2 linked regions of the Thiosocius teredinicola genome follow. The main gene of each other region encodes a partner of the protein of the gene in region 2 in a complex. Links are inferred from orthologs where the notes say so. Each region holds a gene or a part of one and is shown on either strand. Other genes may lie near its edges. The genes, in order: trxB and trxA.

What was found.
Region 1: the proteins of trxA (region 2) and trxB are in contact, whole or in part, in a crystal structure (PDB 1F6M), measured with the Escherichia coli proteins. The link is inferred for Thiosocius teredinicola from one-to-one orthologs.

The regions. Positions count from the first base shown.
Region 1 is NZ_CP019936.1:2,146,225-2,159,836, forward strand. The notes cover bases 106-2,916. They hold trxB (thioredoxin-disulfide reductase), read right to left. Parts: upstream 2,087-2,916; coding sequence 1,124-2,086; downstream 106-1,123. Other genes in these bases: B1781_RS22935 (flagellar brake protein), read left to right, coding at 333-1,028; ald (alanine dehydrogenase), read left to right, coding at 2,202-2,916. Outside these bases: B1781_RS10285 (GNAT family N-acetyltransferase), read right to left, coding at 1-103; more of ald, read left to right, coding at 2,917-3,260; B1781_RS10305 (DNA translocase FtsK), read left to right, coding at 3,459-5,729; B1781_RS10310 (LolA family protein), read left to right, coding at 5,729-6,352; B1781_RS10315 (globin family protein), read right to left, coding at 6,428-6,853; B1781_RS10320 (c-type cytochrome), read right to left, coding at 6,859-7,194; B1781_RS10325 (Tll0287-like domain-containing protein), read right to left, coding at 7,235-7,843; B1781_RS10330 (cytochrome c3 family protein), read right to left, coding at 7,908-9,311; B1781_RS10335 (FAD-dependent oxidoreductase), read right to left, coding at 9,323-11,320; B1781_RS10340 (replication-associated recombination protein A), read left to right, coding at 11,737-13,080; fluoride efflux transporter CrcB, read left to right, coding at 13,151-13,525; B1781_RS10350 (DUF190 domain-containing protein), read left to right, coding at 13,522-13,612.
Region 2 is NZ_CP019936.1:333,096-349,671, reverse strand. What follows is about bases 13,778-16,576. They hold trxA (thioredoxin TrxA), read right to left. Parts: upstream 15,441-16,576; coding sequence 15,114-15,440; downstream 13,778-15,113. Other genes in these bases: rhlB (ATP-dependent RNA helicase RhlB), read left to right, coding at 15,634-16,576; rho (transcription termination factor Rho), read right to left, coding at 13,778-14,927. Also shown: B1781_RS01640 (DUF3683 domain-containing protein), read left to right, coding at 1-932; B1781_RS01635 (hypothetical protein), read left to right, coding at 1,011-1,385; B1781_RS01630 (HDOD domain-containing protein), read left to right, coding at 1,600-2,475; B1781_RS01625 (NfeD family protein), read right to left, coding at 2,501-2,944; B1781_RS01620 (SPFH domain-containing protein), read right to left, coding at 2,941-3,864; lipA (lipoyl synthase), read left to right, coding at 4,036-5,007; B1781_RS01610 (YdcF family protein), read left to right, coding at 5,007-5,783; B1781_RS01605 (hypothetical protein), read left to right, coding at 5,945-6,862; B1781_RS01600 (inorganic phosphate transporter), read left to right, coding at 6,998-8,566; B1781_RS01595 (substrate-binding domain-containing protein), read left to right, coding at 8,563-9,618; B1781_RS01590 (3'-5' exonuclease), read right to left, coding at 9,603-10,091; B1781_RS01585 (M14 family metallopeptidase), read right to left, coding at 10,202-11,242; B1781_RS01580 (glutamate--cysteine ligase), read right to left, coding at 11,239-12,660; N-acetylmuramate alpha-1-phosphate uridylyltransferase MurU, read right to left, coding at 12,857-13,513; more of rho, read right to left, coding at 13,665-13,777. UniProt on the Escherichia coli protein: Participates in various redox reactions through the reversible oxidation of its active center dithiol to a disulfide and catalyzes dithiol-disulfide exchange reactions.

The sequences.
Region 1 (13,612 bases), 1.8 Mb from region 2 along the record:
GAAACTCGTGTCGCAGAAACGGATAGGCGGCAACGCCGAGTGCGTTCCATGCGTCGCGGTCGATCTCGGCGATGTGTTCGACGATCTTCAATCGCAAAGTCACACCTGCACTTGCGAATGTAGCGAATGATGAGAGAAACGGTATGATCTCTGTGCCGGCCGGTCAACCAGAAGGCAGCTCAAAAATGCCTTTGTGTTCGATCGCGGTGCCGCGATGCTTTGAGCAGTTTTTCGCAAGCGCCGCGGCTGGTGCTCAACCCAATACTTCGATCGCCAGCGGTCTGGGTAGCGGGTGGGATAAAGATTCTCGCTCGGTTACCGACATAATGGCCGTGAACCCGAAAACTGATCTATTGAGTATTCCGCCCGGATCGGTGCTGCAGATCCAATCGGCCTCGCCGGAGAATGCACCGCGACATTCGGTGCGCCTGATCGGCTATCTGCCGGGCGGCAGCCTTGTGACCACCGCGCCGACGCACAATGGCCGGGTCAGCATCCTGCGTGAAGGTCAGCGGTTCAATATCCGCGTACTCAAGGGTGAGCGGGTGCTGGGTTTCAAGGCACGGGTGCTCGACACCGCGATGCGTCCTTACCCCCATCTGCATTTCGAATACCCGGAAGAGGTCGAACAGATACTGATCCGCAACGGTTCGCGGGTCAGCGCCGATATCGACGTGTCGGTGCGCAACACCAAGGACGAGAACATCGACCAGAACTTTCGGCCCGGCACGATTGTCGACCTCAGCGAGACCGGCGCCAAGATCGCCACGGATGTCGAGGTGGCGGAGGATGGCGAGCGCCTGCACATGAAGTTCCACCTGCTGATCTCGGGCGGCAAAGAGGAACTGGGCCTGTTGGCCGACGTGCGCAATGCAACCGAGCGCATAGAGGAAAACGAAGGCATAGAACACTCGGTGTTCTATACCGGCGTGCAGTTTCGTGCGCTGAGCCGGTTCCAGCAGATCCTGCTGCATGCCTGGGTGACCAACCAGGTGCTGAAAGATGCCTTGTGGGGCCAGCGGGACTGAAACCGCCGCGCCTGACGCGCACCGTTCGAATCCGATGCAAACAAAAACGGCGGCGCCTTTCTGGCACCGCCGTTTTCGCTGTAATCAGCGCAATCTCAGCCTTTCTTTTCGAGTGCGTCGAGGTATTTCTCGGCATCGAGTGCGGCCATGCAGCCGCTACCGGCCGAGGTGATGGCTTGACGGTATACGTGGTCCATCACGTCGCCTGCGGCAAACACCCCTTCGACCGAGGTTGCGGTGGCGTTGCCTTCGGTGCCGCTTTTGACCTTGATGTAGCCGTTATGCATCTCGAGCTGGTCGACAAAGATGTCGGTGTTCGGCTTGTGGCCGATGGCGATGAACAGGCCGTGGATATCGACGTCCTTGGTGCTGTCGTCGACGGTGCTCTTGATGCGCATGCCGGTCACGCCGCTGTCGTCTCCGAGAACCTCGTCGAGCACATGGTTCCACTCGATCGTGACGTTACCGCTCTTTTCTTTTTCGAACAGATGGTCCTGCAGGATCTTCTCAGAGCGCAAGGCATCGCGACGGTGCACCAGGATGACCTCTGAGGCGATGTTCGAAAGATACAGGGCCTCTTCGACGGCGGTGTTGCCGCCACCGATCACGGCCACCTTTTGATTGCGGTAGAAGAAACCGTCACAGGTTGCGCAGGCCGACACGCCTTTGCCCTTGAAGGCCTCTTCCGACGGCAGGCCGAGGTACTGGGCGGATGCACCGGTAGAGATGATCAGCGCATCGGCGGTGTAACGCTGGCTGTCGCCCTTGAGCTGGAACGGCCGCTGGCTCAAGTCGACTTCGGAGATGTAATCGAAAATGATCTCGGTCTCGAAGCGTTCGGCGTGCTTTTGCATGCGCGCCATCAGGTCCGGCCCCTGGACGCCGTCGTTGTCGCCGGGCCAGTTGTCGACATCGGTGGTCGTCATGAGCTGGCCGCCTTGCTCCATGCCGGTGACCAGTACCGGGTTCAGGTTGGCGCGGGCGGCGTAGACGGCTGCGGAATAACCGGCAGGGCCGGATCCCAGAATCAGCAGTCTGCAATGCTTGGTTTCGCTCATGCGAGTGTCTCCTGTCTATTACGGCTTTTTTGAGCGCGCCTGTGGCGCGGCGATGCGCGATGGTATCGGCTCACGGCCGGCCATACTATAAGAGACCCCGTACGGAGGTAAAACCATGAGTTTGAAGGTGGGTGTACCGAAGGAAATCAAACCGCTCGAAGGGCGTGTGGCCCTGACGCCAACCGCGGCTGGCGACCTGACCCACCAAGGGATCGAGGTCGGTATCGAGAGTGGCGCGGGCATTCCGAGTGGCTATCCAGACAGCGATTACGCACATCACGGCGTGCAGATCCTGCCCGATGCAGACGCGTTGTACGACTGGGCCGAGCTGGTGGTGAAGGTCAAGGAGCCGATTGAACCGGAGTTGCATCGGCTCAAGCGCAATCACCTGCTGTTCTGCTACCTGCATCTTGCACCGAACCCGACGCTCACCCGGAAACTGTGCGATATCGGGTTGACCGCGATCGCCTTCGAGACGGTGGTCGATCAGGGTCGTCTGCCGATCCTGGTGCCGATGAGCGACATCGCCGGTCGTATCGCGATCCAGGTCGGCGCGCACCTGCTGCATATTCCGCAGGGTGGCCCCGGCATTCTGCTCGGCGGGCTGGCGGCGGTGGAGCGGGGCAACGTGGTAGTGTTCGGCGCCGGTACGGCCGGCGGTGCAGCCGTACGCGCTGCCTCGGCATTGGGCGCGAACGTTACCGTGTTCGACAAGAACCCGCAGCAACTGGCGCACATGCATCACCTGGCTCCGAACATCACGGCGCTGGTGCCGACCAAATCGGTGGTCGACGAGAAGGTTGCCGACGCCGATCTGGTCGTCGGTGCAGTGCTGCTGCCGGGCGCTGCTGCGCCACGCGTCGTCTCTCGCGCACAGGTCGCGCAGATGCGGCCGGGTAGCGTGATCGTCGATATCTCGGTCGACCAGGGCGGGTGTGTGGAGACCACGCGACCGACCACCTACGATGATCCGACCTACCTTGAAGAAGGTGTCCGCCATTTCTGCGTTACCAACATGCCCGGCGCCGTCCCGCGCAGCGCCACCCAGGCGTTGTCCGCGGCGATGGTGCCTTATTTGAAGGTTCTGCTGACACCCGACTGGCAGGCTGACCCGCGACTAGCCGGCGGGGTGAACGTTCACGACGGCAAGGTCGTTCACCCGGCACTCTTGTAGGAAACGCTTGTTTCGCGCCACTTCGGCCGGATTTGCGCGCATTTAGCGACAGATGCCCGATGGGTCGCGGCAGATTTTGCTAGTATGCGCTGCCGCGACGCCCGCTGTCGCCGCCCGCCGGTCTGTGCAATAATTCGCAAATTACCTTTAGAAGACTTTATAAATTATTGTTTGTTTTATGAATTTGGTGTTCGTGAGATGCATGCAACGCTGAACAAGCGACTCAAGGAAGGGGCCTTTCTGCTGCTGTTGGCGATCGGTGTCTACTTCCTGATGGCGTTGTTCTCGTACTCCAAGGACGATCCCAGTTGGCTGTTCGAGAGCGGCAAGCAACACGCCGACAATGCGGGCGGTGTCGCCGGCGCCTGGGTGGCCAGCGTGTTGTTCCTGTTGTTCGGCAAGGTCGCCTACCTGTTCCCGGTGATGATCGCCTGGGGCGGCTGGGTCATGTTCCGTGAGCGCGACGAGGAAGAGCACAGCGTCTATCTACGGGTCGCGCGTTGGGTCGGCTTCGTACTGACCGTGCTGAGCGCGACCGCGTTGGCATCAATGCACTTTGGATTCAGCGATGAGCTGCCTCGCGGGCCGGGTGGCATCACCGGCGACCTGATCGGTTCGTCGGGTCAGGCCGTGTTGAACCAGGCCGGCGCCAGTCTGCTGTTGCTGGCCTTGTTGCTGACCGGTTTCACGTTGTTCACCGGCGTGTCGTGGTTGGGCGTCATGGATGGTTTGGGCGGCTTCATTCTCAATGCGTGGCGACAGGCGACCATGTTGATCGGCAGTGCTGCCGAGCGGCGCGAAGCCAACAAGATGAAGCAGGAACGCCAGGAGGTGTTCAAGAAAGAGCAGGAACGCACCCGCGACAAACCGCCGCCGATCATCGAGAAGAAAGAGCCGACCATCAAGTCGAGCGTGCGGGTCGAGAAGGAACGCCAGATGACCTTGCTCGAACCCGAACCGAATACCGAACTACCGCCGTTGAGCCTGCTCGATCCGCCGCAGCACAGCGGCAAGGGTCTGTCGACCGAGGCGTTGCAGGCTTTGTCGGGTCAGGTCGAGCGCAAGCTGGCCGACTTCGGTATTACCGCCGAAGTTACCGCGGTGCATCCCGGCCCGGTCGTTACCTTGTTCGAGCTGTTGCTCGCAGCCGGCACTAAGGTCAGCAAGGTTACCAACCTGTCGAAAGACCTGGCACGTGCACTGTCGACCGTCTCGGTGCGCGTGGTCGAGGTGATTCCGGGCAAGTCGGTGATCGGCCTGGAGATTCCGAACGAACACCGCGAGATGGTCTACCTCAGTGAAACCCTGCGCTCGGAGGCCTATGACCGTTCCAAGTCGCCACTGACGCTGGCGCTGGGCAAGGACATTGTCGGCGAGCCGGTGGTTGCCGATCTGGCCAAGATGCCGCACGCGTTGATCGCCGGTACCACGGGTTCGGGTAAATCGGTCGCGGTCAACGCGATGATTCTCAGCCTGTTGTACAAGGCGACCGCAGAAGACATCCGCATGATCATGATCGATCCCAAGATGCTGGAGCTGTCGGTCTACGAAGGTATCCCGCACCTGTTGACGCCGGTCGTGACCGACATGAAAGAGGCGGCGAACGCGCTGCGCTGGTGTGTCGCCGAGATGGAACGGCGCTATCGCCTGATGGCCTCGCTCGGCGTGCGCAACATCGCCGGCTACAACAAGAAGGTCAAAGAGGCGGCCAAGGCCGGCGAACCGATCAAAGACCCTTTGTTCAAACCCGAGCCCGATCCGATCACCGGCGATCTGCCGGAGATACCCGATCTGCATCCGATGCCGTACATCGTCGTTGTCGTCGATGAGTTCGCCGACATGATGATGGTCGTTGGCAAGAAGGTCGAAGAACTGATCGCACGCCTCGCGCAGAAGGCGCGCGCCGCCGGTGTTCACCTGTTGCTGGCAACGCAGCGTCCGTCGGTCGACGTCATCACCGGTCTGATCAAGGCGAACATCCCGACGCGTATCGCTTTCCAGGTCTCGTCGCGTGTCGATTCGCGCACTATTCTCGATCAGATGGGCGCCGAGGCATTGTTGGGGCACGGCGACATGCTGTACCTGCCGCCGGGCACCAGTTTCCCGCAGCGTACGCACGGTGCTTTCGTCGACGATCACGAGGTGCACCGCGTGGTCAGTCACCTGAAGCAGAGCGGGCAGCCTAACTATGTCGACGAAATTCTGCAGGAACCTACCGAGGCGATACCGGGTCTATCTGCCGAGGCTTCCGGTGTCGATACAGAGGATCAGGATCCGTTGTTCGACGATGCCGTGAAGGTAGTTACCGAAACGCGACGTGCGTCCGTTTCGGGCGTGCAGCGTCGGTTGAAGATCGGATACAACCGCGCGGCGCGCTTGGTCGAAGAAATGGAACGGATCGGTATCGTCAGCACCGCCGATGAGCGCGGTAACCGCGAAGTGCTGGCGCCACCACCGGTAACGGACTGATGAAATTCAAGATACTCGTGGCGGCAGGCTTGTACCTGTTGCATTCGCTCGCGATAGCGGGCCCGGCGCGCGATGCGCTGGACAACTTCATGCAGGGCCTGTCGACGCTGCAGGCCAAGTTCGAACAATCGGTGCTCGATACCGAGCAGGCGACGACCGGCCAGATGCACGGCCTGTTTCTGCTCGAACGTCCCGGTCATTTTCGCTGGGACTATGTCTCACCGAACAAGCAGGTGATCCTCGCCGATGGGCGTGACGTCTGGGTTATCGAAGAAGAGCTCAAGCAGGTCACCCGCCATTATCAGGACTGGGCACTAAAAGGTACGCCGGCGGCGTTTCTCGCCAACGAGCGTTCAGTGGACGATGACTTCGAGGTCGTCGATATCGGCGAACGGCGTGGCCTTCAGTGGTTGGAACTGATTCCGCGCGACAAGGAAAGCGATTTCGTGCGTGTGTTGCTGGCGTTCGAGGGTAATGAGTTGCGCCTGCTCGAGCTGTACGACAACTACGGCCAGATCTCACGCTTCCGCTTCTTCGATGTGCAGCGCAATGTCCCGATCGATCCCCAACTGTTTGTATACCAGGGTCACGACGACTGGGATGTGTTGCAGGGCGATCGGTAGTCGGGCCAAGGCGCCCGGGATCTGATTAGCCGGCGTCTGCGCGGCCAGCTCATGCCGCGCAGACCGGTCGTGTCATCAAGCGGCCGATGCGTCTTTGTACTCGGCACCATCGATCATCACTTTGGCGACCGTCGTGTAGGTGACGGTCCATGCCTCTTTGACTTCCGGCGTGAACGCATCGCCGAGACCCTGCTCGAGCGTCCACAGGAAGGCATCGCCCACCTTGTCGTAGTCTTCGGCTTTCACGCCGTAGTCGACGTGTGCCTTGCCGGATTGCTTCAACGGCTCGATCAATGATTCGAGATTATCGAGGCCGTTGACGGCGGTGTTGAGCATGGCCATCAGCTTGCGGCCCTGTTCTTTCATGTCGCCTTTGAAATACGGCTTCACTTCCGGATATTTCTCGAACAGTCGGCCGTAGAACAATTCTGCGGCCTGTTCTTTGATCGGCAGAACCTTGATCCACGAATCTTTGACGAGTTGTTTCTGTTGCGGGGTCATGAATTTTACTCCTGGTGCTTCACGTAATATTCGGCCAGGGTCGCCATGTAGTCGACGGCCAGGCGGACTTCTTCATCGGTCAGTTTGTCGTTGCCGCCGCGTGGCGGCATGTACGTATAGTCGGGACCGTAAAAACCTTCTATAGCGTGTTGGTACAGCGTGGCCCGGTCTTGGGCGAGGCGAGGACGCCATGCGTCCGGTTCCATCGGGATCGGCGCGCCGGCGATGCCATAGCCGTGGCAGCCTTCACACGTTCCCAACCAGATGGTGCGTCCCTGCACCAAGGCTTTGTCCTCGAACTGCCGGTACGCCGGGTTGTCGCCCGCGATAGCTGAAGACATCAGCATCGATAACAACAAGATCAGGCGACCTTGCACGGGATCAGCCTTCAACCGGGATGCGGATAACGACACCACCCATCACGTCACCGAGTTTGAAATCACGGCGCGGCGTATCTTTGTGGTCGTTGTGGCAAGAGACGCAGACCGGTGCGACTGCCGTGTCGGCGTAGACAGCGGTGAAGTACTTGGTGCCGCCGAGCTCTTCCACGGTGTAGTAGTTCTGGCCCTTGTTATCGGCAACGAATTTCAGACCGGCTTTTTCGGCCTCGGTCTTGGGTGCGTTCTGCTTGTTCACCGGCCACATGGACTGCAGCGAGTAGCTGAATTTCACATCCGGCAGCTTCTCGGCGCGCTTGGCAACCAGCTCTGAACCGAAGCGGAACATCTGGGCGGGCAGCACCAGTGCCTTCTCATCTTCGAAGTGTTCACTGGCGGTGATCACTTTCTCTTTCTTGGCGAGTCGGTTGACGATCTTCTGCGTGTATACGGTGCGGTCAGAGTCCATAACCAGGTGCAGGGCATCGGCCATGGTCTTCGGAGAGATCATCGGCTTGTCGGCAACGTCCTCGGCAACGCTAACGCCGGTCGCGGTGGCGACTGCGCCGAGCAAGGTGAGAGCGATCATGTTTTTGCGGCTGTGTTGTTTCATTACTTTACCTTCTGACTACGAATGTTCCGGAGAACGAAATGCCGGTCTTCGCCGGCGTTGGGATTCATTGCGCGGCCTCGGCTTTTTCGCGCAGATAGCGTTCCTGGTCGGCGCGTGCGAGATCGAGCGATTCGACATGTCTGCTCGGTCGGCCCGTGAAGTTGTTGTCGATCAGCGATTGATCGGCCAGCGCATCGATCGAAAAGCCCAGGCCATGACAATGCAGGCAGGCTGGGCGGATCATCTTGCTGTTGGGTGACAGCGTCGCGCTCTGGTTGTGATCGACGAGCTTGCGACTCATCCAGTCGTTGACGTCGAAATCGATGCGCGGCATGTGGCACGTTGCACATGACACGCCGGTGCCGGCATCCGCCTTGCCGCCGACTTCGGCCTGCCACAGTTCGGCATGTGGCGATGCCTCGTAGGCCACGGAGTGCTCATCGTTGTGACAGGCGAGGCAGGCATCCACCGCCGCGTAGGCGGCGTCGAAGCGGTGGCCGCCATGGCAGCTGTTGCAGGTCAGTTCGGCATGTGCTGCCTTGTCGTTCATCGGCAGGCGTGCCATGTCGGGACGCATCGGTGAAAGGTCGGCGGCCAGGCGCATACCGTGCTTGCCGAGCTTGAAGCGCGCGACTTCGTGGTTGTGGCAGCTGTTGCAGCCCTCGACACCCGGTTTGTCGACCCAGGCGGTCAGCTCGCCCTGCGCATCGCGCGGCTGATGGCAGGCACTGCAATTGACGCCGGCCTTGGCATGCGCCGTCTCCAACCAGTCGCGATCGATCTCTTCGTCGGCTGCGAACTCGGGCGGCGCGTCTTTGTCGGCCAGGGTGAGCGGTTCGACCGGATAGTGGTCGCGTGGGTACTCCATGATCTCGTCGATGACCGAGCCGAACTCACGCAGCGGTACCTTGGGCTTGTCGCTCAAGTCGGCGTCGTCCATATGCTTGACGAGAAAGTCGGTATACAGGGCGCGATTGTTGTGAAAGTTGTGGCAGCCTGAATTGGCACAGGTATCGAATGCCATGCCGACATGCGATGGTCGGTTTTCGCCGACATCCACGTGGCAGTGGTAGCAGACATCGACAGGCTGCGTAACGCCATTCTTGCGCGTGATCTCCGGCCGGTGTTCGACGTGACAGCTCACGCATTGCAGGGCATTGATCTTTTCCAGGCGGTCAGCATTGCGCGGGTCTTTAAACTTGGTGCGGGGATGTGAATCGTGCGGTTTGACGCGTTCCTCACCGTGACAATCGATACAAGCCTGCTGCAGCACCTCGCCACCACCGAGCGGATCGGTATGGCAGCTGTCGCAGGCGTCGGCGAGTTGGTGATGGCCGTTGCTCAGCGGTCCCGGCATGAACACGGTTTTGTCACCTGCCTCGAACATCACGTAACCGAACGCGCCGGCCGCACCGAGACTGGCGACAATCCATAGCAACCACAGCTTCATCGTTGACTTCTTCGCCATGTCTGCGCCGCTCAGTACCAGTACGTCTTGAAGATGTGCCAGCCGAGCAATGCCGGTACGGGCCAGAACAACAGGATGTGAAACCACACACTCTGTCGGCGCAGACGGGTCGCGATCGCGCCGCCGATACGGTGTTCAAGTGCGATGACGCCGCTGGAGAAGCCCCCCAGCAGCAGCATCAGGCTGAAGCTCGCCATCAGCAGAAAGTTCAGGCCGTTACCCAAACGCAGGCCGGTGTGTGCGAGCAGCGTGACCACCACCAGCAGACCCAGCACGATATGGGCGAGGCGCCAGCCATCGAACTTGCCGAGGCGGTTGAGCACGGGGGTGCGTTTGCGCAGCGAAACCAGCAAGCCGATGACGAACAGGCCGAGAATCGTAAAGCCGGTGATCTGTTTGAGCAGGCCGTCGCGCCACAGCACGTCCCAGTGCCACGCGTGCTGCACTGAATCGGCATAGGGGATGGCTGGCGCGAACAGCATCAGCAGTGCACCGATCAACGCGATGGTGCCGGAGACGAGCAGGGTGCGCGATAACGCGACGGGCTTGAGTGCGCCGCCGCCGATGAGATCGTTGACCAGCGGCTTGCATGAGCCGCAGACCGAGCTGGCGCCAGTGGCCTTGCAGACCGCTTCTGTGGTGCAGGCCCCCTTGGCGATGGCGTCGCTCAAGGTGCCGCGCGTGACGTTGGTGCATTGGCACACGATGGTTGTTGCCGGCCAGGCAGCGACGCTCTGGCTGTCTTCGGCCGGCCAGATGAAACCGGTGCGCAGAAAACGCATGATCTGCCAGGGCCAGATGACAGCGGTTCGACCGATGAAGGTCTGCAGCCGGACGGTTTCGTTCCAGTCGCCGATGCCGATCGCGCCGATCAGTCGATGTTGCTTGACCAGAATCTTGCGGTAGATGCCTTTGTCGTCATCACGGTACACATAGGCCTTGCCGTTGTGCCGGTTCTCGCCGGCGCCCATCGGTCCCATGCTGAACACCTGGGTACCGACCACCTTGAGGCGCGAAGCAGCGACCGAACCGGCGTAGTGACTTTCGATGCCGGCGATATCGGCGGCGGCAACGGCGGCCTGTTCCAGGCCCGGTGCGACCAGGCCGTAGACCTCGCCGCGGTGTTCGGCGCATTCACCGACGGCATAGATATCGTCGTCGGAGGTGCGCATACGGTCATCGACCTGGATGCCGCGACCGAACTTGAGATGGAACTCCTTCGCCAAGCCGATATTGGGGCGGATGCCGGTCGCGACGACGATCGTGTCGCACTTGATCGTCAGGCCGGAGCGCAGTTGAACACCGGTGACACGTTCGCCACCCAGCACCTCGGCGACGCCGTCGCCGATGACGACCCGAACGCCCAGCGATTCCACGTCGTGTTGCAGTTCGGCAGCGCCGTCTTCGTCGAGCTGGTGACCGAGCAGGCGGTCTGCATGTTCGACGACCGTTACCTGCGTGTTGGCGCGTTGCATACCGCGCGCCGCTTCCAGACCGAGCAAACCGCCGCCGAGAACCACGGTGTGGTGGCTGCGGACCCGGCGAGCCAGCAGCTTGTTGGTGTCGTCGAGATCGCGGAAGGTGAACACGCCGCTCTTGTCGATGCCTGGGATATTCGGCACAAATGGTGACGACCCCGTCGCCAGGATCAATCTGGAATACGGTTGTACCTGGCCGCTGTTGTCGGTGATCCGCTTGTGGTCGCGATCGATCGATTCGACCCGGTAGCCGATGCGTTCTTCGAAGCATGCGCCGAGCGGCGGATCAAGCGGTTGTGCCAGACCTTGCCAGTCGACCTCGCCGGCGAGCCAGGATGACAAACGGACGCGGTTGTAGGGTTCGTGTTGTTCGTCGCCGTAGATGATGACGGACTGCCCGGGCAGCCGCTGCAGCAACTCGCGAGCCACGCGCATACCGACCGGGCCGTTGCCGACGACCACGATGGGGGCGACCGGTGCCGATGCTTCGGCTGCCTGCGAGGGGCTCAGCGCTTCTGCGACCTGGCTCATGTGACTGCTCAAACTTCCACTACTGGCAAACATCAATGGGGCAAGCAACGGAAACGGCGAACAACAAAAAAGGCACCGATGCAATCTGCGGTTACGCAGATGCAAGGGCGCCTTTGCCTAATGACCAACGTTGGTCAACCAGATTGTGTTCGCCGCAGCAACGTTGCTGCTTGCTGTCTAACGAAATAGCAAATGCGGTGCCAGAACTTAAGATACGGATTAAATCGTCTGTTGTTCAACGGTTTAGCTTTGGCGAGACGGTTCGCCCAGATGCGAACTACATTGCAAATTGAGCTAAGTCAGTGCACGTGATTTCGCCTTGGGCCCTCAAACAGTGCGCCTGTGCGGCGCGATCGCGTGGTGGCAGGCGCAATTGTGGCGCATCGAATACATGGGCACGGATACAATAGCGCGCTATGTACGCAGACGATTTATTCGACGACCCGGACCGTGCACTGCAGGGGCGCCCGCTGGCCGACCGTATGCGCCCGGCGACATTGCAGGAATACATGGGGCAGGAGCACCTGCTGGGTGAGGGCAAGGCATTGCGCCGTGCGATCGAGACCGGGCGTTTGCATTCGATGATCTTTTGGGGACCACCCGGTACCGGCAAGACGACGCTTGCGCGTCTGTTGGCGGGTCGATCCGGCTATGCATTCGAAACCCTGTCGGCTGTGCTGGCGGGTGTGAAAGACATTCGCGCTGCCGTCGATAAGGCGCGCCAGATACGGGCGCAGAGCGGCAAGGGAACCGTGCTATTCATCGATGAGGTGCACCGCTTCAACAAGAGTCAACAGGACGCGTTTCTGCCGCACGTCGAAGACGGCACGCTGTTGTTCGTCGGCGCGACCACCGAGAACCCATCGTTCGAGTTGAACAATGCGCTGTTATCACGTGCGCGTGTCTACGTGCTCAAGTCGTTGCAGCGTGACGCGATCGAGGCGTTGCTGAATCGGGCCCTCAACGACACCGAGCGCGGGCTGGGTGAGCTGAAACTGAAGATCAGCGACACTGCGATGCAACTGCTGGCCGATGCCGCAGACGGCGACGCCAGACGTGCAATCAACCTGCTGGAGATTGCTGCGGATCTGGCAACGGACGGCCGAATCGACGACGAAGCCGTCGGCGAAGTGGTTGCGGGGCAGGTCCGGCGCTTCGATAAAGGTGGCGAGGCGTTCTATGACCAGATATCCGCCTTGCACAAATCCGTACGCGGCTCATCGCCCGACGGTGCGTTGTACTGGTTGTGTCGCATGCTCGATGGCGGTTGCGATGCTTTATATATCGCACGCCGGGTCGTGCGCATGGCATCCGAAGACATCGGCAACGCCGACCCGCGCGGCCTGGAACTCGCACTGAACGCCTGGCAGGTTCAGGAGCGTCTCGGCAGTCCTGAGGGGGAACTGGCAATCGCCCAGGCAGTCGCTTACCTCGCCTGCGCCGCCAAGAGCAACGCGGTGTACAGCGCCTTCAACGAGGCGATGGCCGCTGCCAAGCAGTCGGGTTCGCTGGAAGTACCGATCCACCTGCGCAACGCACCGACGCGTTTGATGAAAGAACTGGGCTACGGCAAAGCCTACCGCTACGCCCACGATGAACCTGGGGCCTATGCCGCCGGTGAGACTTATCTGCCCGACGAACTCGCCGCGCGTCGCTTCTATCATCCGGTCGACCGCGGTCTCGAAATCAAGATCGGCGAAAAACTCGATCAATTGCGCGCGTTGGATGAGAAGGCGGGCAAATCGCCGTCCGACGGTTGACCGCCGAGGCCCCCTGTAGCCGGATGAAGGGTTCAAGTAGAATGCCGGGTTTCGATGATCGAGCGCCGATTTGATCCAGACATTCGCGATTGCTGCCGGCGGTGCCATGGGCGCGTTAATGCGCTTTTGGATGTCCGGCGCCGTGTATGCGTGGCTGGGGCGCGGTTTTCCGTACGGCACGTTGGCGGTCAACGTGGTCGGCTCGCTGGTCATGGGGTTTCTGTACATCGTGCTGATCGAGCGCTCGGCGCTCGGCGCCGAGTGGCGGGCATTTGCCCTGGTCGGTTTCCTGGGGGCTTTCACCACCTTCTCGACCTTTTCGATCGAGACGCTGAACCTGATCGAGCAGGCCGACTATGTCAAAGCGGCGTTGAATATGCTGATCAGCGTGGTCGCCTGCGTGGGCGCCGCATTTCTGGGCGTAATGCTTGCGAGGCAACTATGAAACAGATCGACGTCACCATGGTGCGCGTGTATTGCAGCGAGAAGGATCGCCAGCATCAAAAGATCATCGACCTGCTGCACAAAGAGC
Region 2 (16,576 bases):
AACTCAAAGAGATCGGTGTTGAGCTGGTACGCCGCCCCTTGCGCGTCGAATTACCCAAGCGCTCTTATCGCAGCGAGCTCGGCCTGGAAGACCGCACGATGATCCCGATCATCCGCGACCCGGCCAAGGTCAGTGACGATACCGACGCCGTGTTCTATTTTCCCGGCTGCGGCTCGGAACGCCTGTTCTCCGATGTCGGTCTGGCGACGCTCGCGATGCTCTACGAAACCGGCGCACAGACCGTACTGCCACCCGGCTATCTGTGTTGCGGTTACCCGCAGACCTCGGCCGGCTTGCACGCCAAAGGCCAGCGGATCACGACCGACAACCGCGTGTTGTTTCACCGGGTCGCCAATACGTTGAACTACATGGACATCAAGACGGTGATCGTGTCGTGCGGCACCTGTATGGATCAGCTGCTCAAGTACGAGTTCGAGAAGATCTTCCCCGGTTGTCGCCTGCTCGACATCCACGAGTACCTGATGGAGAAGGACGTCAAGCTCGACGGCGTGGCCGGCAAGCAGTTTCTCTACCACGATCCCTGTCATACGCCGATGAAACAGTACGACCCGATCAAGGTCGCCGGCAACCTGCTCGGCCAGCCGGTGCTGCTGTCCGACCGCTGTTGCGGCGAGGCCGGCACACTCGGCACGGCACGCCCGGACATCGCCAACCAGTTGCGTTTCCGCAAGGCGGAGGAACTGCACCAGGGCATCCGCGAACTGACCGGCAAAGACAAGACCGACGGTGAGGTAAAGATCCTGACCAGTTGCCCCGCCTGCCAGCAGGGCCTCAACCGCTATGCCGACGAGACCGGCCTTCAGACCGACTACATCGTCGTCGAACTGGCCCGCCACCTGTTGGGCGACAAGTGGCAGCAGCGATTCGTCGACAAAGCCAAAGCGGGCGGCGTTGAACGGGTGCTGTTGTAGCAAAACCAAAGAGTTGAACTTACCGCGCAGCCGCTCAAAAACAGATGTCGGCTGCGCAAGCAACGAGGGAAAAAAACGATGACAAGGAACGCGAAACGCTCTTCCGGCCGCAGATTTGCCCGCAAAGGACTCGCTTCAGTATTGGCGATTCTGGCTCTGCTCGGCGGCCAACTGGTCACAGCCGGCACCTATGACAAAGCACGTATTCACGACGTGGCGATAAACCCGCAGCCCGATGGCAGTACCGTGATTACCGCCAAGCCGATACTGGAGACGCTGTACTGGTGCCCCGGCGCCGTCTTGCAGGAAACGGATACGACAATCTCCGTCTCATTGGTACGCTGCTGGTACAAATCCACCTGCGACGTCGACATCGAGGCAGTAACCGATCCGGCGGCGCCCGGTGTCGTGAAAATCGTCGTTCCGCCGAGCGACAAGCGGGTCGAATTCTGACCGGATAGCTACCTGCGGCACATCGATGCTGCAGGTAGCCCCTCACGGCGGCGCGCCCGGTGTCGCCGGCATGTCGCACCCCGCCTCAACCAAAACCGTTTCCCACCTTCTCTCGGCGCGCTCACTCTGCGACGCAGTCCACTCAAGGCCGACCGACCTCAGCCGATAAATTAGGGCAGAAAATCCCTTTTTCGCTCGCGAAGGCCACTACAGAATGACCTCAGCTATCAAGATCGACGAACTGATCGACGAATCCCTCGACGCATTATCACTACCCGATGTGTACATCCGCCTGCGCGAAGTCATGGATTCGGAGGATTCATCGATGGCCGATGCGGCGGAGGTACTGTCGCTCGATCCGGCCCTGGCCGCCCGCGTGCTGCGCATGGCCAACAGCGCGTTTTACGGGTTTCGCTCGCAGGTCGACACGATCTCGCGGGCGGCGAACATCCTCGGGATGCAGAAGATTCACGACATGGTGCTGGCCGCCAGTGTGTCGAAGGCCTTCGACGCGATGCGCAACGAGTTGATGGATATTGATACCTTCTGGTATCGCAGCGTGCACTGTGGCTTCCTCGCGCAATCGATAGCCGATGGTGCCGCCATGCGCAGCGCCGAAAGCCTGTTTGCCCGTGGCCTGCTGCACGACATCGGTCACCTGGTGCTGTTCAGCCGCTACCCGAAAGAATGTCGCCAGGCGCTGGCGCGATCCGACGAAGGCCTGGACGCGAGACTGTACGAAGAGCAGGAACTGATCGGCTTCGACGCCATGCAGTTCGCTGCCGAGCTGGCGCGCGCGTGGCAGTTGCCGCCGATTTTCGTCGATTCATTTGCTCACCTGATGCGCCCTGAAGATGTGGCGGGTGCTCAGGCACGTGAGATCGCCGTGCTGCACATCGCCGTGCAGCTCAGCAGCGGTGTCGATTCGGACCTGCTGATCGATGAAATCGTGCAGCGGATTCGCGCTCCGATCTGGCGAATCGCCGACCTGCCGCCGGAAGTCGGATCGGCCGCCCTGGACGCCTCGACGATGGAAATGGTCGACGCCATGTACAACATCATGGCGCAGCACGACGGCATGATGGCCTGAACCCCGGCCACCCGCCTGGCCGACCCTAGTCGACCGGCTCGACGACCAGAATCACCCCGTTGGCGGCCGTCACGCGCACCCGCGCACCGGCTGCCGCGTCGGCTCCCTGGGCGCGCCACAGGCTGTCGCCAACCCGCACCTTGCCGAAGCCGTTCTCGATCGCCGTCTCCAGCGTGAACACCTGGCCGACATATTGTTCGCCGCGCCGGTTCAAGGTGGGCTGATCGGTCTCCTCGGGATGCTTGCGCTGCCACCAGCGCCAGCCGACGATGCTGACCAGCGACAACACCGCGAACAGCATCAGCTGGGTCTCCCAACCCATCGCCGGCACCAGCCAAGCGACCAGGCCGAGCACGATGGCCGAGATACCCATCCACAGAAAGAAGGTGCCGGGCACCAGGGTCTCGACGATGATCAGGCCGAGCGCCAGGATCCACCAGTGCCAGAAGTCGGGCTCGTAGCCATTCATGCCTTGTCTTTCTCCATTGCGCTCTTGGCCAACTCGGCCACGCCGCCGAGCGCACCGATCACGCCACTGGCCTCCATCGGCATGAAGATCAGTTTCTGGTTGGGGGCGCTGCCGATTGTCTGCAACGCATCGACGTATTTCTGCGCAACGAAGTAGTTGACCGCCTGGATGTCACCGCTGGCGATCGCCTCGGACACCATGCGCGTCGCATTCGCTTCGGCCTCGGCCAGACGTTCACGCGCCTCGGCCTCGCGGAACGCCGCTTCTTTCTCGCCCTCGGCTTCGAGAATCGCCGCCTGCTTTTCACCGTCGGCCTTGAGGATCTCGGCCTGTCGACGGCCTTCCGCTTCCAGGATCGCGGCACGCTTGTCGCGCTCGGCCTTCATCTGGCGTGCCATCGATTCCACCAGGTCGGTCGGCGGGCTGATGTCCTTGATCTCGATGCGCGTTACCTTAACTCCCCAGGGCGTGGTCGCCTCGTCGACCACCATCAGCAGGCGGGCGTTGATGTCGTCGCGTTTCGACAGCAATTCATCGAGGTCCATCGAACCCATCACGGTACGGATGTTGGTCATGGTCAGGTTCAGCGCGGCGTATTGCAGGTTGCTGACCTCGTAGGCCGCCTTGGCCGAGTCGAGCACCTGATAGAACACCACACCATCGACCGACACCATGGCGTTGTCCTTGGTGATGATCTCTTGGGTCGGCACGTCCAACACCTGTTCCATCATGTTGAGCCTGTGGCCGATGCGATCGATGACCGGCACAATGAGGTTCAGGCCCGGACGCAGGCTGCGGGTGTACTTGCCGAAGCGTTCAACCGTCCATTCATTTCCCTGCGGCACCGATTTCACCCCGAGGAACAAAATGACTGCGGCGAGGCCGAACAGGAAGAGTGTAAAAACGCCGAATTCGCTCATCGATTCAATCCTTGTAGGTGGTTCGCGGAGCGCAGTATACCCTTAGCGGGGAAGCGCTCGCCCAACCCGTGATTGACTGGCTCCGCAGGTCACTCACGGCGAACTGCAAGGGTTCCGCGGTCTAAAAATCGGTACAATTAGATCACTTCGAAACGGAAGAAGACCGTCGCCATGGCGAACAAGAGCTACAACGCCCCATCGCGCAGCCAGCCTGCCACCCACCAACGCGGTCATGACAAGGTCAGCCGTATTCCGGTCAAGGTGCAGCCGACGACCGAGGTGGTGCGCAAACCCAGTTGGATTCGCGCCAAGGCGCCTAGCGGGCCCGGCGTAGCGCGGATCAAGCAGATCCTGCGCGAGAGCAAGTTGAGCTCGGTGTGCGAAGAGGCGCAATGCCCGAACCTGGGTGAATGCTTCAGCCACGGCACCGCCACATTCATGATCATGGGTGACATCTGTACCCGGCGTTGCCCGTTCTGCGACGTCGCGCATGGCAAACCGCAACCGCTGGACGGCGACGAGCCGCGGCACCTGGCGGACGCGATCGCACAGATAGCACTGCGTTATGTCGTGATCACCTCGGTCGATCGCGACGACCTGCGCGACGGCGGCGCCGGCCATTTCGCCGAGTGCATTCGGGCGGTGCGCCAATCGACCCCCAGCACGACGATCGAGGTGCTGGTACCCGACTTCCGCGGCCGCATGGAGGTGGCACTGGATCAGTTCAGCGATGCCGCACCCGACGTGTTCAATCACAACCTGGAAACGGTGCCGCGACTGTATCGCCAGGCCCGGCCGGGCGCTGACTACCAATGGTCACTCGACCTGCTCCAGGCCTTCAAAGCGCAGCACCCCGGTGTTCCGACCAAGTCGGGGATCATGCTCGGCCTCGGTGAAACCCGCGAAGAGGTCGAGCAAGTGATGCGTGACCTGCGCGACCACGATTGTGAAATGCTGACACTCGGCCAATACCTGCAGCCGAGCCGTGACCATCTGCCGGTCGACCGGTTCGTAACGCCGGAAGAGTTCGACGCACTACGCGTGCTCGGCGAGCAGATGGGCTTCTCGAACGTAGCCAGTGGACCGATGGTGCGTTCTTCGTATCATGCAGACCTTCAAGCCAATCCCGTGTTGGAGCGCTAGTGGACATAGACGTAGGGACTCGTGCGATCCTCAAACTGATCCTGCTGCCTCCGGGTGGCCTGATCCTGTTGATGCTGATCGGCTGGCTGTTCGCCAAGCATTTCTTCGGCCGCTTCCTGATCTTTCTGTCGATCGTCGCGTTTTACGCCTTGTCGACGCCGGTCGGCCTGAACTGGCTCGCGGCGCAGGTCGAAACCGTTCCGGCGCCCAGTCAGGAGCGCCTGAACAAGAGTGGCGCCGGCGCGATCCTGGTGCTGCTGGCAGACGTTTCGCGCCACAACCCGGAAGTCCCGGGTGGCGACAAGCTGGGAGGCTTGAGCCTGCAGCGGGTTGACTACGCATTGCAGCTGCAGCGGCAGACAAAACTGCCGATCGTCCTGAGCGGTGGCAGCGTGAAGGGCGATACCCGGCCACTCGCCGACCTGGCCGCCGACTGGCTGCGCGCACATGGCAGCGTCAAGATCCTGGCCACGGAAAACACCAGCAAAGACACCAAGCAGAACGCCCGCAACAGCGCCGGCCTGCTCAAGGAGCACAAGATTCAGCGGGTGATCCTGGTAACCCATGCCTCGCATATGCCGCGCGCCCTGATCGCCGCCCAAACCGAAGGCATCGACGCGATGCCGGCGCCGTTCGGTTTCGAGCACGTTCCGCCGACGGCACAGACCAGCAGCGAGCTCGGCGACTGGCTGCCGCATCCCGGGTACCTGGGCCGGAGCTACCGTATCCTGCATGAGATGGCAGGATTGATCTGGTACGGCTTCAACCACCACTAGTGCGCCAGCAGGGCCCCGGACCGGGCGCGTTGTAGCGCCGCTACGCCACCTTTTATTCACAATGTATATACAAACACGGAACTTCGGCTAGACTCGAAGGAGATGTCACGCGCCGGTCACACGGCGCTGACACCCGAAATGAGCTGGTTGGAGGTTGATCCGTGTCGGCTTGGATCACGAGAATCGGCGGTTTAGGAACCGCGTTCACAGCATGGGTGCTGCCGCTCACCGTCCTGGCTTCGGGCGCGACGGCGACCGACATCGCCCAAAGAAAGGCAGCCGTCCCGCCTGCCGCGCTGCTGGAACAACCGCTGATCGATGCCGTTGCCACCCGGGGTTGCGAAAACTATCCCTATGCCGAGCCCGCCGCCTTCTCGTCGGGTGAAGCAATACTGCGCAGCGACCTGAAACGTGGGTTGCAGATCGGCCTGCAATGCCTCGCCGGCAACGGCCCGATGGGCTATCTGCACCGCTACCACGCCGAACAGGCGGGTCGCCTGGCTGACCTGCTCGCCTCGCCGCAGACCAAGACCCTGCAATGCGTCGAAGACAAGATGTTTGCCACCGCGGTTGCCACCAGCCCGAATGGTACCAGCCTCGATGACCCCTTGTACTCGGTCCTGCACGAGGCGCGTTATCCGGCGATCATTCTCGATACCTATCGCCTCGGCGGTATCCTCAGCCGCCGCTACGACGACCAGACCTACCGCTCGTTCTTTCACCTGCGCGACGACCAGATCCTCGAGCACCGCAATGGCCAGCCACTCCGCCCGGCCAACCTGCATCGCTACCAGAACCGCCCGGCGCTGATGTTTCACGAGATGGTGCACTGGCTGGGGCATGAACACAGCGCGATCTACCCCGACCTCGCACACCTCTACGAAACCTGCTGCTTCGGCGGTAGCGACTACATTAGCGACGCCGATCGCAACCACGATCATCAGCAAACCGCCTGCATGATTCTCAAGGACGACGAGCTGTGGCGGGCCGGCGGACAACCTTACAAACAGATGCGCATCTGGCACCACAAGGGCTACGACAGGCTCAAAGGCGAGATGCGCAACGACTACGACTCCTGAGACTTCTCCAGCGCAGAAACCTTTGACGCCCATCAATCGGTTTTCGGGTTTATTCGGCCTGAAAATGTGACAATAATGTTGCGTTTTTTTGTCAGCCGACCGCGGTCCAACCTACAACCGATCAGGTTTCTCCGAATGGAATTGCAGAATATCTCGCAGATAGAAAAAGCGACCCGCTTCGGTCGCCCCGAAATGTTCCGATTCGGGACTGCCCTGTTCTTCATCATCCTGATCATGCTGATCGCCGGCATCAACATCGGCGACATCCCGCACAACTACATGCTGATCGCTGCGGCCATGATCGGCGGCTACATGGCGATGAACATCGGCGCCAACGACGTCGCCAACAATGTCGGGCCGGCCGTCGGCTCCAAAGCGCTGACCCTGGGCGGCGCGATTGCAATTGCTGCGGTGTTCGAGGCCGGCGGTGCCTTGATCGCCGGGGGTGACGTGGTCGGAACGATTAAGAAAGGCATCATCGATCCCAGCCTGATTGCCGACAGCAACACCTTTATCTGGCTGATGATGGCTGCGCTGCTGTCGGGCGCCCTGTGGCTCAACCTGGCGACCGCGTTGGGCGCACCGGTTTCGACCACGCATTCGATCGTCGGTGGCGTGCTCGGCGCCGGCATCGCGGCCGGCGGCCTCGGTATCGCCGACTGGGGCACCATGGGACAGATCGCCGCGAGTTGGGTGATCTCGCCGGTACTCGGCGGTGTCATCGCCGCCCTGTTTCTTTATCTGATCAAACGCACGATCACCTACCAGGAAGACATGACCGGCGCCGCCAAGAAGATGGTGCCGCTACTGGTGGCGTTGATGGCCTGGGCATTCGGCACCTACTTGATGCTCAAGGGCTTCAAGCACATCTGGAAAATGGGGATGGGTCCGGCGGCGTTGATCGGCGTCGGCATCGCCGCGACCGTCTATTTCGTCGTCAAGCCGATCGTGGCGCGCGCCGCCGACCGGCTGCCGAGTGAAAAGATCAGCGTCAACAAGCTGTTCACCATCCCGCTGATGTTTGCCGCGGCCCTGTTGAGTTTTGCCCATGGTGCCAACGACGTCGCCAACGCCGTCGGCCCACTGGCCGCGATCAACGACGCCATACTGCATGGCGGCATCGCCGAGAAGGCGTCTATCCCATTGTGGGTGATGATGGTCGGGGCGATCGGCATCGCGATCGGATTGGCCTTGTACGGGCCGAAACTGATCCGCACGGTCGGCACCGAAATCACCGAGCTCGATCAGATGCGCGCCTTCAGTATCGCCATGGCGGCCGCGATCACCGTGATCATCGCGACCCAGCTTGGCCTGCCGGTTTCGTCAACCCACATCGCAGTCGGCGCGGTGTTCGGTGTCGGCTTTCTGCGCGAGTTTCTCAAGGCAAGCTATTCGCAGATGGTCGAAGAGATCAAGGCGCACCACCACGGGCAGGACGAGGCCGAGGTCGAGGCGTTTCTGATCGAATTCCGCAAGGCATCGGTTGCCAAAAAAGGCGTCATGCTGCAGCAGCTCAAAGAGCATTCGGCCAAGGCCGAATTAAGCAAAAAGGAACGCAAAGGCCTCAAACGCGTCTACAAGACGGAACTGGTCAAACGTTCGGCACTGATGAAGATCGTTGCCGCCTGGTTGATCACGGTACCGGTGTCCGGCCTGCTGGCGGCGCTGTTGTATTTCATGATCCGCGGGATGATGTTGCCTTGAATCCGAACCGATGGTTTCCCTCGCTGGTTCTGGCCGGCCTGAGCTGTGCGGTGTTGAACTGCGCAGCTTTCGCGGCCGATCTCACACAGCGTAGCCACATCCTGATCGTCGGCTCATCGACCGCCTATCCCATTGTTACGGCCGCCGCGGAAGACATCGGCCGCGCCCAGGGATTCACCGCACCGGTGGTCGAATCGACCGGTACCGGCGGCGGCATCAAGCTGTTCTGCTCCGGCTTGGGTCTGGCGACACCGGATATCACCATGGCGTCGCGCAGCATGAAAGATAGCGAGCGCACGAACTGCACGCGCAACCATGTCAACGACGTGCGCGAGATCAGGATCGGTTACGACGGCATCGTGTTCGCCAACAGCAAGTCTGCCCCCGCGTTCGAGCTGACGAAACGCGACCTCTACCTGGCGCTCGCACGCGAGGTGCCGTCACCGTCGGACGGCGGCAAGCTGATCCCGAACCCCTACCAGACGTGGCAGCAGGTGAATCCGAAGCTGCCCAATCAACGCATACGCGTGCTCGGACCGCCCCCGACCTCCGGTACCCGCGACATCCTGGCTGAACGCCTTCTCGAGTCGGTCTGTGTCGAAACGCCGGTGCTTTCGTCGTTGCAGCGCACGGATGCCGACGCCTTCCACCAGCGCTGCCAGACGCTGCGCGAGGACGGGGCCTTCGTCAATGCGGGAGAGAACGACGCGCGGATCGTGCGCAAGCTGGTCAACGACCCCGAGGCCATCGGGATCTTCGGCTACAACTTTCTCGACCGTAATCGCGACCGCCTGCAGGCGGCATCGATCGATGGCGTGTTACCCGAATTCGCGCAGATCGAATCCGGCGTGTATGCGCTGAGCCGCCCCTTGTTCATCTATGTGAAGCCGCAGCACGAACGGATCGTGCACAATCTCGATACCTTTGTAGAGGCGCTGCTGTCGCCGCAGATCAGCGGCCCCGAAGGCGCTTTGATTGAGCAGGGGCTGATCCCGCTGGCACCGGCTGAGCGCCGCCAGTCGGATCAGCAGGCGGGTCAGGCCGCGCGCTGAACGACGCGCCGCCAGGTTTCTTGAAGAATACGTGCATCGCCGCTTGCGCGATGGCGACGCAGCCCCAACTCCTCGACTACCTGCTGCTTGACCTGCCCCCAGCGATCGCGCTGTTGTTCGTCGATCAGTTCGGCGATGTCGGCCACGCGGAAAGACTGCTGCATGTTCGCCGCGTCGAACAACTTGCCCAGCCACGACATATCGAACGACCAGGCGTCACTGTAAACAACCTTGTTCTTCAACAACTCGTTGAGCCGCCACGCCACATCCTGCACAGGGCGGCCGTGGGCTTCGAGTACGTCGCGTGAAATGCCGTGCACCTGCTCCGCCTCTTGGTCCCAGTGCCGCCAATTGCGGGCGGGGGCCACCAGGTAGCAATGACGCGACCCCTCGGGCAGCACCAGGCCGATTTCCACCGGATAGCTGCCCTTGCCGAACCCTGAAGCCTCGATGTCGATAATAATGGGGGTCATCGTCTTCTCCACGACGGTACTAATCTCCTTCCCGAACCTGTCGGCAGCGCCCGCTGAACCTTAACGGCGAATTTACCTGCCGGAGTGCCGGACGAAGACAGCGCAGCGGCTCACCCGGCATCGATCAGGCGGTCGTTGTAGCGCTCCATCAGGTAACACAGGCAATCCTGGCGGATCACGACCGGATCGCAGGTGAGCATCGACGGCATCACCGGCACCTTGGTCAACAGGCGGCCGTCTTCGATCTCGAAATAGCGTTCCGCAACATGCCGGTCACGCTCGTCGCGCACGTCGAGCGGTGCGACGAGTTCCGGCGCACACTCCGCGATCAGGCTGCCGGCAGGCAGTTCACGAAAATTCATCGTGTCCAGGTCGCGCGGGAAGTTGATCGGCTGATCGCTGCCGCCGCAACTGAACTGATGGTCGTCAGGTACGCGCACGATCGCCACCGTGTGGTACAGGTCGATATCGTGACTGGCAACCGGGTGGGTCGGTATCTCGGAGAGATTCAGGCAGGCTCGCAGATACTCGCCGGCGTGTTCGACGCCATGCGGCTGACCGACCTTGCCGCATTCCAGGGTTACCGACGGACCGAGCGCCGCCATTGCCATCGATGTAACGCCGCGCGGGCGCACGAAGTACACCACGGTGCGCCCGAACAGTGCCGCCAGGTGCAGCGACTGATGCTCGAGGACGTTGACACAGGCGTAGTGCGGATTGACCCCGGTGTTGTTGTGCACGTCTACCGACGCAAAGATCTCACGATCCGTCATGCGGTCGAGCACCGCCTTCATCAACTCGTGCTCGGGCGTGCCGTAGCTCTCGCTACCCGGCCACACACGGTTGTAATCGGGCTGATCGGGCAGGTGCCTCAGCCCTGCCTCTGCGGCGGCCGTGTTGCCGATAAACAGACTCAGCGAGCGCGGCAGATCGAAACCGTCTTCACGCAGGTACTCGTGCAGCACCTGCCGGATCGCATCCCAGCCACTGGTTTCGTTGCCGTGCATCAGCACCGCGACAAACAGCGCCGGCTCGCGCCGCCCTTTAAGGTGGAACAACGACGGCCCACCCAGAATGCCATGTAACCCCTTGGCCTCCGTTTCGAGCAGAGAAACAGGGAACTCATCAAACTCGCGTAACAACTCGCTCACGTCAAACTCCATTCGTGCACCGGGGTGTTGCTTACCTGCCGTTCGGCGTAGGCATCGACCAGTGCAGGAAAATCGCGCCCGTGGCGTTCAACCCAGGCCACCTGCCAGTCGGCGCCGGTCCGCATGCGTTCGGCACGTCCGCGAATCACACTCAACCAGTGCTCGGCTTCGTCATGCGACACCCCGGCCGAGACCAAACCCTCAACCGCGGTATCTACCAGATGGGATGTCAGATGTTCGGCCAGCGTCTGCTCGCCACCGTCGAGCCAGCGTATGCGGGCCGCCAGGCCATCGCGCGCGGCGGCATAGAAATTCGCGCGTGCCGTGTCGAACGGCAGCAAGTTCTCCAGCGCGTCACCCGAGCGCATCAGCGCCTCGAACAGCCCGAGGTACAGCGCCGTGTTGGCGAGTGCATCCACGGGTGTCGGCCCTGCCGCCGTCACGCGGTGTTCGATCCGGCAGTGCGGTTTGCCGTGCTCGTCGAAGCCGATCAACGGGCGGTTCCAACGCCAGATGGTACCGTTGTGCAGGCGCAGATGGGCCAGTCGCTCGACCGGCTCATCCATCAGGTCGGGCAGTATCACCGGGTAACGCGTGCGGTTGGCCTCGAACGTTTCGAGGATGCTGCGCTCGGCGTAGCGGATACCGAAGGTCACGCGCTTGCTGTAGTCGCTGCCACCGACCGCAACCGCCTGTTCAAATAACGGAATGCGCGTCTCGCGCCACAGTTGGCGACCGAACAGGAAGGGCGCGTTGGCTGCCGCACCGACCGTGATCGCCGACACCATCTTGCTGACATTGAATGCACGTGCCGCTTCGCGTGCGCTGACCTGGACATGGATCTGCAAGGAGGTTGTGCCGGCCTCGAGCATGACGTCGTCATGCTGATGCTGCAGCCGCTCCGCGCCCTGGATATCGAGCATGATCGGCTCACCGTGGCGCAGCCTGAATATCTGATCGTTTATCGCGCGGTAGCGCTCCATCGGCGACATGCTGTCGAGCGACAGATCCGAACTGCGCACGGTCGGCAGTATGCCGACCATCAACGGGCGAAGATCGAGCTCGGCGGCCTTGCGCTCACACTGCTGCCAGCGTGAACGCAGGGCATTGTGCATGGCGTCGAGCGCCCCCGGGGCCAGCAACAATGGCGCCGAATTAATCTCGAAGTTGAAACACGCCAGCTCCGGCACCACCATCGGATCGTCGACGGCGGCGAGAAACTCCTGGTTACGCGCAGCCGGCTGCGCGGATTCGTCGACCAACCAGCCTTCGATCTCGAAACCGAAATAGCGCTCGTCATCGGCCAGACGCTCGTCGGCAATCCAGTTCGCCAACAGCGCGGTTTCGGCATCCAGGCGCCGCCGAAACTCGGTGAATGCCGAGGCGTCGAATCGACTGTCGGTGATTTCCTGTCCCATGACCCCCTATCCGTCGGCCCGGGCGGAACCGGGCGGCTTTAACCCGATGATATACCCTTGTCCGCGGCTTGCACGCCGGGATCGGTCTTTCCGTCGATTCCGGCTGATCGGGATTGGAAGGCGGCAAACGCGGTGCACCCGAGTCGCTCGGCAACGCACACCCAAAGGTGACTCACCCGGAAATCCGTAGTGTCGATCAGTTGCGCAATTGCTCGTCGAGCGCTGCCAGTCGTTCAGGCGTGCCGACATCCGTCCACCGCCCGCGGTGGTGAAGACCGCTCACTTTGTCAGCGGCCATAGCCTCCCTGAGCAACGGCGCCAGCGGGAGTGCACCGGGCCTGCAGGCAGCAAACAGTTCAGGGTGATACAGGCCGACACCGCTGAAGGTCAGGCGTGGTTCGCCGTCGACCGCGACACGGCACTCGTGCAGAAAGAAATCCCCTTGCGGGTGATGTGGCGGATTGTCGACCAACACCAGGTGCGCCAGGTCACCGGCCGGCAGATGCAGCGCGGCAAAATCGATGTCGCTCCAGATATCACCATTGACCACGATGAACGGTTCGCCACCGAGCAGCGGCAACGCTTTGAATATGCCACCGCCGGTTTCCAGGGCCTTACCCTCACCTTCGGCCGAATACCGGATACGGACGCCCCACTTTTCGCCGTTACCAAGGGCCGTTTCGATCATTGCGCCGAGATGCGCGTGGTTGACGACGATATCGGTGATTCCGCTTTGGGCAAGCCGTTCCAGGTGCCAGGCGATCAGCGGCTTGCCCGCGACCTGCAGCAAGGGCTTGGGGGTGTGGTCGGTCAGCGGCCGCATGCGTTCGCCGCGGCCGGCCGCAAGAATCATCGCGCTACGAATCACACCGAACGCCGGGAGGCAGGCACGCCGGACACGCGCTCGGCCGGTTGACGGAATGCGCGAGCCAGCGAATGGACAAGCAGGGTAGTCGGCCGCCAGGCGGTGCCCGTGGAACGCACCGAGGACGACCAGGCGTGGGTCACGCCTTGGATTTCATCGCGTCGAAGAATTCCTGGTTGGTCTTGGTCGCCTTGAGCTTGTCGTACAGAAACTCCATGGCGGCCAGCTCGTCCATCGGATGGAGAATCTTGCGCAGAATCCACATCTTCTGCAGCTCATTCTCCGGCATCAGCAACTCTTCGCGGCGCGTGCCGGAGCGATTGATATTGATCGCAGGGAAGATGCGCTTTTCGGCGATGCGGCGGTCGAGATGGACCTCCATGTTGCCGGTACCTTTGAACTCTTCGTAGATCACGTCGTCCATGCGCGAACCGGTTTCGACCAGTGCCGTGGCAATGATCGTCAGCGAACCGCCTTCTTCGACGTTACGCGCAGCACCGAAGAACCGCTTGGGTTTCTGCAGGGCGTTGGCGTCGACACCACCGGTCAGCACTTTGCCCGACGACGGAATCACGGTGTTGTAGGCGCGTGCCAGACGCGTGATTGAGTCGAGCAGGATCACCACGTCCTTTTTGTGTTCGACCAGGCGCTTGGCCTTTTCGATGACCATCTCGGCAACCTGCACGTGACGCGCCGCCGGTTCGTCGAAGGTCGAGGAGATGACTTCGGCACGTACCGAACGCTTCATCTCGGTGACCTCTTCCGGGCGCTCGTCGATCAGCAGAACGATCAGGTAGCACTCCGGGTGGTTCATCGCGATGGATTGCGCGATGTTCTGCATCAGCATCGTCTTACCGGCTTTCGGCGGCGATACGATCAGGCCACGTTGGCCTTTGCCGATCGGCGCACACAGTTCGATGGTGCGTGCGGTGATGTCTTCAGTGCTGCCGTTGCCCATCTCGAGATGGAAGCGCTGGTTGGCGAACAACGGCGTGAAGTTTTCGAACAGAATCTTGTGTTTCGCGTTTTCCGGCTTGTCGAAGTTGATCTCGTCAACTTTGAGCATCGCGAAATAGCGTTCATTGTCTTTCGGCGGACGAATCTTTCCGGAAATCGTATCGCCGGTCCGCAGGCTGAAGCGCCGGATCTGGCTCGGTGACACGTAGATATCGTCGGGGCCGGCAAGATACGAAGAATCTTCGGAACGCAGGAAGCCGAAGCCGTCGGAAAGAATCTCCAGAACGCCGTCTCCGTAGATGTCCTCCCCCTTCTTGGCGTGTGCCTTGAGGATGGCGAAGATCAGGTCCTGTTTGCGGGAGCGCGCGACGCCCTCGATGTTCATGGATTGCGCCAGCTCATTGAGCTCTGGCACGGGCATTTTTTTAAGTTCGGTTAAGTTCATGTCCAGCCTTGGGGAACACGCTAGTTCTGTCGGAGTTGTCCGGGGGAAAGGCGCGAAAGCGCCGGCATCTGCTGAAAAGTAAAAATAGGAAGTGCGGCTCAGGGGGAGCCAGCCGGAAGTTTAGCACGCTCTGCGTGCGCGTAAAGGGTAAAAACAGCGGCGCCGGGGCGCCGCCTGTTCGCTGGTTTACAGGTTGCTGTCGATGAAAGCGGTAAGTTGCGACTTCGACACGGCGCCGACCTTGGTCGCTTCGACCTCGCCGTCCTTGAACAGCATCAACGTGGGAATGCCGCGAATGCCGTAGCGCGGCGGCGTGTTCGGATTGTCGTCGATGTTCAATTTGGCGATTTTGACGCGTCCGTCGTATTCGCCGGCAATCTCGTCAAGGACCGGGGCGATCATCTTGCAGGGGCCGCACCATTCTGCCCAGTAGTCCACCAGCACCGGTTCTGACGATTGCAGCACTTCGCTTTCAAAATTGTCGTCCGTTACATGAACGATCTTGTCACTCACTGACGTTCTCCAAATAAGTCGGAATACACAATATAGGTCGCCCGAAGGGCTCCCTGTCGCGTGGGAGAAGCCCATGCCCGGCGTTGCCGGACCACAACCTCTTTGCGCGGATACCGGCATTTGAGCCGATCAGTCCGCTTAATTCAAGCCCTTAGCGCTTGTCCTGACGGGATTTCAGGTATGCTTCCCGGCCATGAGCGAAAAACACCTGAGCAAGACCCGATTCGACAGTTTCCCCTTTTCCGAGGCCATCATGGACGGCGTACGAGACGCCGGCTTCGAATACTGTACCCCGATACAGGCGGAAACCCTGCCGATCGCCCTCGACGGTCGCGACGTAGCCGGCCAGGCGCAGACCGGCACCGGCAAAACCGCCGCATTCCTGCTGGCCACATTGCACCTGCTCGACCAGGAACCCGCGGAGATGTCGCGTCGACCGAACCAGCCGCGCGCCTTGATGCTGGCACCGACCCGCGAACTCGCGATTCAGATATTCAATGATGCCGAGGTATTGGCGGCGCACACCGGTTTGAAGGTGCGCGTGGTCTACGGCGGTACCGGTTATGAGTCCCAGCGCAAATCCCTCGAAGAGGGCGTCGACATCCTGATCGGCACCCCGGGCCGCATCATTGATTATTTCAAACAACATGTTTTCGATTTGCGGGCAATCCAGATCCTGGTGCTCGACGAGGCCGACCGCATGTTCGATCTCGGCTTCATCAAGGATATCCGCTATCTGCTGCGCCGCTGCCCGCCGCCTGCCGAACGCCAGGGGCTGCTGTTTTCGGCCACGTTGTCTTACCGCGTGACCGAACTGGCCTACGAGCATATGAACAACCCGCAGAAAATCGTCGTGGAAGCCGAACAGATCACGGCGGACAGGGTGAAAGAAACCGCCTACATGGTGGCCAACGACGAAAAGATCCCGCTGCTGATCGGCTTGATGCGCACGATCGAGAACGCGCGCGTGATTGTGTTCATCAATACTAAACGTGAGGCGGATAAGGTCTGGGGCTATCTCGAAGGCAACGGCTATCAGGCCGCAATCCTGTCCGGCGATGTTCCGCAAAAGAAGCGCATCAACCTGCTCAAGCGATTCTCCAGTGGCGAGGTATCGGTACTGGTGGCGACCGATG